DNA from 3 places in the Lacicoccus kunmingensis DSM 17847 genome. Region 2 is predicted to be linked to each of the others. Evidence: predicted binding sites of a transcription regulator. Region 2 holds the regulator's gene; each other region holds the start of a gene.
The links. Region 2 encodes CtsR, which represses protease genes until heat stress. Its sites were predicted from a motif close to ATGGTCAATAAAGGTCAAACA; they were not measured.
Positions count from the first base shown of each region.

Region 1 (2,279 bases), on a different contig from region 2:
TTTCGTCTATGAATAAAATAATCCGGCCTTCGGATTCCTTTATTTCCTTAAGAACGGCTTTCAGACGCTCTTCGAATTCACCGCGGTATTTCGCACCGGCGACAAGCGCGGACAGATCCAGTTCAAAAATGGTCTTGTCCATCAGGCTATCCGGTACGTCACGCCGGACGATCCGCTGGGCGAGTCCTTCGACGATCGCCGTTTTACCGACACCCGGCTCACCGATCAGCACCGGGTTATTCTTTCTTTTACGGCTTAATATGCGCACCGTACTTCTCACTTCTTCATCACGGCCGATAACAGGGTCAACATTGCCGTGTCTGACTTCTTCGACCAGGTCACGGCCGTATTTTTGCAACACTTCATATTGTACTTCAGGATTTTGTGATGTCACATGATTCCCTCCTCTGACTTTCTCTATCACTTCTTTGATCACTTCATCTTTGTTGCCGACAGTTTCTTTCATTATATTGTCGTTTCTGATCGCCGCAAGCAGCATATGTTCCTGGGATATGAATGTATCTCCCATTTCAGCCATATACTTTTCCGCACGGCCCACGATGCCTGTAAATCCGTTCGACATGTACTGGCCGTACTGGACATTCTCGCCTGTGACCACGTTGTACTTCTCAAGCTTTTCATCGTATTTTTCAATGAGTGCGTCGACATCAATATTGACACGTTCCAATATGTCTCTCGACATGCTTTCATCGATGGTCAGCATTGCTTTTACCACCGCTTCAGATTCTATCGCCTGCAGTTTGAGATCCACCGATATGCCCTGGGCACGTTCGATGATCGACTGCACTTGATAGGTCATTTTATTTATATCCATAAATGTCACCTCACATGAATTTTAAGAGTTTGACCTTTTTTGACCTTAATTTAATTATACTACTTTTTACCCTCTTTTCAAGTTATTTATCGCTTTTAAATGAAATTTATTTTATACTATAGTTTAGATTTTTAGGAGGCGTAACAATGGAATTTTGGGAATTGATCAAATACATATTTTTGGGGCTGCTGCAGGGCATCACCGAACCGATTCCGGTTTCATCGAGCGGACATCTGGTGATCGCGAGGGAGCTTTTCGGCATCGAATCCTCAGGCTTGTCGTTTGAAATATTTTTAAATACCGCATCGCTGTTCGCGGTGCTGATCATATATAGAAATGATATTATCGCAATCATTAAAAATTTAAGCCGGTTTTTATTCCAGGGGGCAAGGGACGCCCAGGCAATAAAAGACGCCAGGTACACGATGTATCTAATCATCGCGACGATTCCTGTCGGTGTGATGGGGCTCCTGCTCAATGACGTCATCGGCGACAACATTTCGATGGGCTTCGTCGGGCTGATGCTGCTTGTGACGGGCCTCGCGCTCTGGTTCATTAAAAATAAACGCGGCCAGAAGCGTGACGGCGAACTCACCGTCAAAGACTCGATCATCGTCGGTCTGTCACAGGTCGTCGCCCTGACGCCGGGCGTCAGCCGGAGCGGTGCGACACTTGTCGGCGCGATGGCAGTCGGCCTGAATCAGGAAAACGCACTCAGATTCGTCTTCCTGCTCTACATCCCGGTCTCCCTCGGGACGGCGCTGATCGGCATCCCGGACATCATCGGCGACCCGAATATCGATACTTTATGGCTCGCATATGTACTTGCATTCGTTGCATCACTGATTGCGACATACTACGCGCTCAGATGGCTGCAGGGCGTCATGGAACGCGGCAACCTGATCATTTTCAGCTATTACTGTTTTGGCCTCGGAACATTTGCGATTCTTTACCATTTCATATTTTAAGGAAGTGTTTTGATGAAAATTTTAGTTACCGGATTCGACCCGTTCAACGGTGCAGAGACCAACCCTTCTTATGAAGCGGTGAAAAAATTACCGGATGCGATCAGCGGATTTGAAATCGTAAAAGCGGAGATTCCGACCGAGTTCGATGAATCGAAAAATATACTCCGTGAACTGATGATCGGCGATGATTTCAATTTCTTCCTGGCGGTCGGCCTCGCCGGCGGCAGAAGTGAAATGTGCGTTGAACGCGTCGCCATCAACATCGATGACGCCAGAATCCCGGACAACGCGGGCAACCAGCCGATTGATGAAATGATCGAGCAGGAAGGCCCGCCCGCCTACTTTTCCAACATGCCGGTCAAAAGGATGGTCCAGGCGATTCAGGACGCAGGCGTCCCTGCCCGGCTCTCCAACACCGCCGGCACGTTCGTATGCAACCACGTCCTATATCAGCTCGGCAGCCTCGTCGACACCGA
Region 1 is NZ_JCANUC010000006.1:85,931-88,209, reverse strand. It holds gene clpB (ATP-dependent chaperone ClpB) at 1-835, opposite strand, end outside; gene BO48_RS08050 (undecaprenyl-diphosphate phosphatase) at 982-1,803, shown strand; gene pcp (pyroglutamyl-peptidase I) at 1,816-2,279, shown strand, end outside.
Region 1: the regulator CtsR is predicted to act here: its motif matches at 862-882, upstream of clpB (ATP-dependent chaperone ClpB).

Region 2 (2,279 bases):
CGAAGCTCTCAGCCCTGTGCCGACATTCGTCGGACACGCTGTCAGAAATCCGTATTTATCGTCAAACGCGTAGTCGAGCTTACTCTCCAGACGATCATCAAGTTCAGAAGCTTTCTCATATATCTCATCAAGGGAGAGTTCTGCCCCCATCGCCTGAATTCTGATATGATCCTCTTCATTGACCATGATTGAAACGGATTCATCATCGTTGATGTAACTGAGGCGCCCGCGTTCGGTAAATAAAGGGCTGATCAGATGTTTCTCCACCAGCAGCGCTTTATCCTCAAACTTCAGCTCCTCCAGATTGACTTGTTTAAAATCACTCAGCGTGTCATTCAATGTCTCGATCATCTGAGTCATTTCCTCGTCTTTCACCATATGAGGAAACGGCAGTTCTCTGACATTTCTCGCCAGTCGTATTCTTGATGACATTTCCACAGGTATTTCTTTCGCCTGGCTGACCCAAGGACTAATTTTTGCCATTGTCATCACCCGCTTCCAATGATTTGATCTGATCGCGTACTACTGCTGCTTCCTCAAACTCCTGTTCTTCAACCAATTCGGAAAGTTTCGCCCGCAGCTGCTCGATTTCTTTCTTCACCTTGATATAGGCTGAAGATTTTCGAGGTATTTTACCGACATGTTCGGTTTGATAGAGCTGTACTTTAGTAATGATTTCATTGCTTTTCCCGCTGAAAGTTTCATAACATTCAGCACAGCCGAACTTGCCTTTTTCCAATATGGATTCAACAGTCGAACCGCAGTTTTCACAATGTTTCTTCTGCTGCTTGTGGGAACCGAACGGCTGTTGGGCAGACAATGACTGCAAGAGTTGATGAATGTTGAACGAATCGTCCGAGAAACTTGAAAATTGACTGGAAAACGATTTATTGGCACAAGCTTCACATAAATATCTCTCTGTTTTATTTAAGCCACTGCCTGTCGTTATATGGACAGTCGCTTCATTCTCCTGGCATGATTCACAAATCATATAATCACTCCTCGGTGTATAAAATGACGTCGATTATGTTAAGTAAGATTTTTGCTCTCAGCTGATCCCTGAAAGGTAATTCTATCATTAAACTCTCTCTATCCAGAGCCGCATTGATAATTTTGCCTTCCTTTAATGTAATCACGTCATTTTCAAACATCGACTGTACGATGTGCTGTGCATTTTGCTGGCTTAACCCGTGACCTATCAGATTTTTTAAATGAGCAAGATATTCTGATTTTGAATGTGTCTCGACTTTGGTAATACGTATATACCCGCCGCCACCACGTTTACTCTCTACCATATAACCATGTTCATTTGTAAACCGTGTTTTGATTACATAGTTCAACTGGGACGGGACACAGTCAAATTTTTCAGCAATAAAGGCACGCTTGATTTCGACGCCTTCACCGTCGGAAGCTGCGAGTAATTCCTTCAAATATTGTTCGATAATATCTGACATATTACGCATGCTATCACCTCTTTTGACCTTCTTTGACTAAAGTATACATTCTGCTTGAGTTTTTGGCAAATTTCTTGTTCAAAAATAAAGTTCTTCTTTATTTTTGTAAACGTTTGCATTATAATGATTCAGTATCGCGTTTCAGTCTTATATACTTTATAATGTACTTTTAGAGATGCATATACATAAACGCAGCACATATCTTATATTTTGGAGGATTATTTATGGGTATTTTAATGGGAATAGTCGGTATACTATTCACAATGTTCCTGGCATGGATTGCGAGCAGCAATAAAAAACTGTCATTTAAAAAATGGAAAAATATTTTGATTTTGCTCGCTTTGCAGCTGTTCTTCGCATTCTTGTTCTTGAACACTACTTGGGGGCAGACATTTATCGGATGGCTTGCTGAAGCATTCGACCACCTGCTCGGATTTGCCGCTGAAGGCGGACAGTTTGTATTCGGCGACCTGATGTCATTATCTACAGAGTCAGCCGCCTCAGGCGATCAGGTTTTATACAACAGTGAAGATGGAATGGCATTCAACGTGTTCTTCTTCAATGTATTGGTCCCTATCATCTTCATCAGTGCAATCATTGGTATTCTTTCTTACATAAGAGTACTGCCTTTAATCATTAAAGGTATCGGTATGCTGATGACAAGAATTACAGGCATGCCTTATATCGAGTCATACAACGGTGCAGCTTCAATGTTTCTCGGTCAGTCCGAAGTGTTCATATCACTTAAAAACATTCTGCCGAAAATGACGACACAAAGAATGTATACACTGGCAGCACAGGCGATGAGTTCTATCTCACTGTCAA
Region 2 is NZ_JCANUC010000003.1:64,512-66,790, reverse strand. It holds gene BO48_RS04500 (hypothetical protein) at 1-483, opposite strand, end outside; gene BO48_RS04495 (UvrB/UvrC motif-containing protein) at 470-991, opposite strand; gene BO48_RS04490 (CtsR family transcriptional regulator) at 996-1,463, opposite strand; gene BO48_RS04485 (NupC/NupG family nucleoside CNT transporter) at 1,679-2,279, shown strand, end outside.

Region 3 (2,279 bases), on a different contig from region 2:
CGGTTCTTTCACCGTAATCGGCTGCAGACGGCGTTCCAGTGCTGCGTCTTTTTCAATCTGACGGTACTCTTTCAGTGTCGTTGCACCGATCAGCTGCATTTCACCGCGTGCAAGCGCCGGTTTTAAGATGTTGCCTGCATCCATTTGTGAACTTTCCGCAGTACCCGCACCAACAATCAGGTGAATTTCATCGATGAATACAATCACATCTTCACGCTGCTTAAGCTCTTCAATCAGCTGTTTCATACGCTCTTCGAATTGACCTCTGATGCCTGTATTGGCAACGAGTGAAGCCACATCCAAAATGTACACTTCTTTATCCATCAATTTAGTCGGAATATCACCTTCGACGATTTTAACTGCCAGTCCTTCGGCAATTGCCGTCTTACCGACACCCGGCTCACCGATGAGCACCGGATTGTTTTTATTACGTCTGTTCAGTGTTTCTATCACTTGTTTGACTTCCTGATCACGGCCGATAACCGGATCTATTTGATTCCCGCGTGCTTTATCTGTTAAGTTCGTACCAAGCTCATCAAGCAGACCATCCTGTTCCGGTTCTTTCGTCTGAGTTCTGGCACCTGCTTTTTGTCCGCCGTTGCCCTGGTTGAAATTGTTATATTCCTGTCCGCCAAATCCATCTCCACTGAAAAAACTGTTTGGGTTCATTGATTGTGATTTTACTTCCTGGAAGCATGCATTACATAAATGTACTTGCATTTTCTGGTTGTTTATATTCATTGCTAAATTAACATTTGCATCATTTATACCACAATTTTGACATTTCATGATTAAATGCCTCCTTTATTTAATTCATAAATAGTCATTTATTTGACTTTGACTATCTTTGACTATAATTATATTATAATGACCTTTAACCAGAAAATCAACAGTGATGCTCATACAAATAAAAGACCCCACCAACGCCGTTGGTAAGGCCTTTTGATACAGTTTTAACCTGCCGGTTCATCATCTAATTGTTCAAAATCCATCACTTTAAATCCCTTTGTCGTATTGAAAATCTCGTACTCAACAGTCGCTTTGCGCATACCGTTTGATGTTGCATGGGAATATTCACGCGAGGCAGTAACATAGTAGACAGAATCCCGCTCCTCGATATCCAGTATCTCTATATTATGGTTTTCGTGATCTCTGAAGCTGCCGCTCTCTTTATTATTGATAATTATTCCACCGTTCTCGGACGATGGCTCCGTATAATCAAATACCTCTTCATTCTCATCATTAAAATAATCCTCGAGACTCGACAAATATCCTTCCATCATCGCAGTAAGTGTCTCTTCCGTGTATTCATCCACCCCGCCGAGCGATTCATTATACGCTTCTACATCAATCGGCTGTTCATTTTTCGTCATGACATCCGCCATCAGCTCGCCATTTTCATCTTCATGCATCCAGAACACACCAGCAAGCGCCATCTCTTCACCTTGATCCAGCACATACTCCATAAAGTGATATCCGCTCACCGGGCCCTCTTCCGGCTCATGGGCATCCACATCCGGCTCACCGAGCGCCGCCACCACTTCATCATACGAAACCCCCGCATAATACATCACATTTTCAACGACCACTTCATCCGGACTCACATCCATCGTCGCCAGCTCATCTTTGCCGTACGGCCCCGGTACCGAGTACACGACACCTAAATTATCGTATATCGTCACCGCTCTTCCATGTCCAGGGTAAATAAAGTCATATTGCCCGTGAAGGTCTTCGACTTCAGTCTGCGTCATGCCTTCAGTAATCACCTCCTGCTCAAATGACAGGCCGTCTTCCGGATAATTTGGTGCCATCAGACGTTTCTGTGTATCAGCGTTGTTAATATCGAATTCAGTTGCTGCCGCTTCCGACTCATCAGCGTTTCCCGGACTTTCCTCAACTGTCTCCTCTTCAGATTCAGCTTCTTCCGGCTGTTCCTCTACAGAACTGTCGCTGCCATCCTCGGTGTCTTCACTCTCCGCTTCTTCTGAGGCACCCTCTTCTGTTGATGATTCTTCTGATGTTTCCTGTTCGCCCGATTCCTCTTCTGAATTTCCATTGTAACTGTCGGTCTCTGCACTTTCTTCCGGTGTTGCACTTTCCTCTGTTTCCGTCGCTTCTTCATTTTCAACCGGCGTATCAGAGTCCTCTCCATTTCCACAGGCTGCAGTAATCATTAATGCGCCCATCATCAGCATTAAAATTCTCAGCATCGTTCCACTCCTTTGTTTTCGTCTTTTATTCATTGTATAATAGATTAGATATTCAAGAAAATCTTTAAG
Region 3 is NZ_JCANUC010000014.1:25,841-28,119, reverse strand. It holds gene BO48_RS12335 (ATP-dependent Clp protease ATP-binding subunit) at 1-789, opposite strand, end outside; gene BO48_RS12330 (hypothetical protein) at 954-2,210, opposite strand.
Region 3: the regulator CtsR is predicted to act here: its motif matches at 835-855, upstream of BO48_RS12335 (ATP-dependent Clp protease ATP-binding subunit).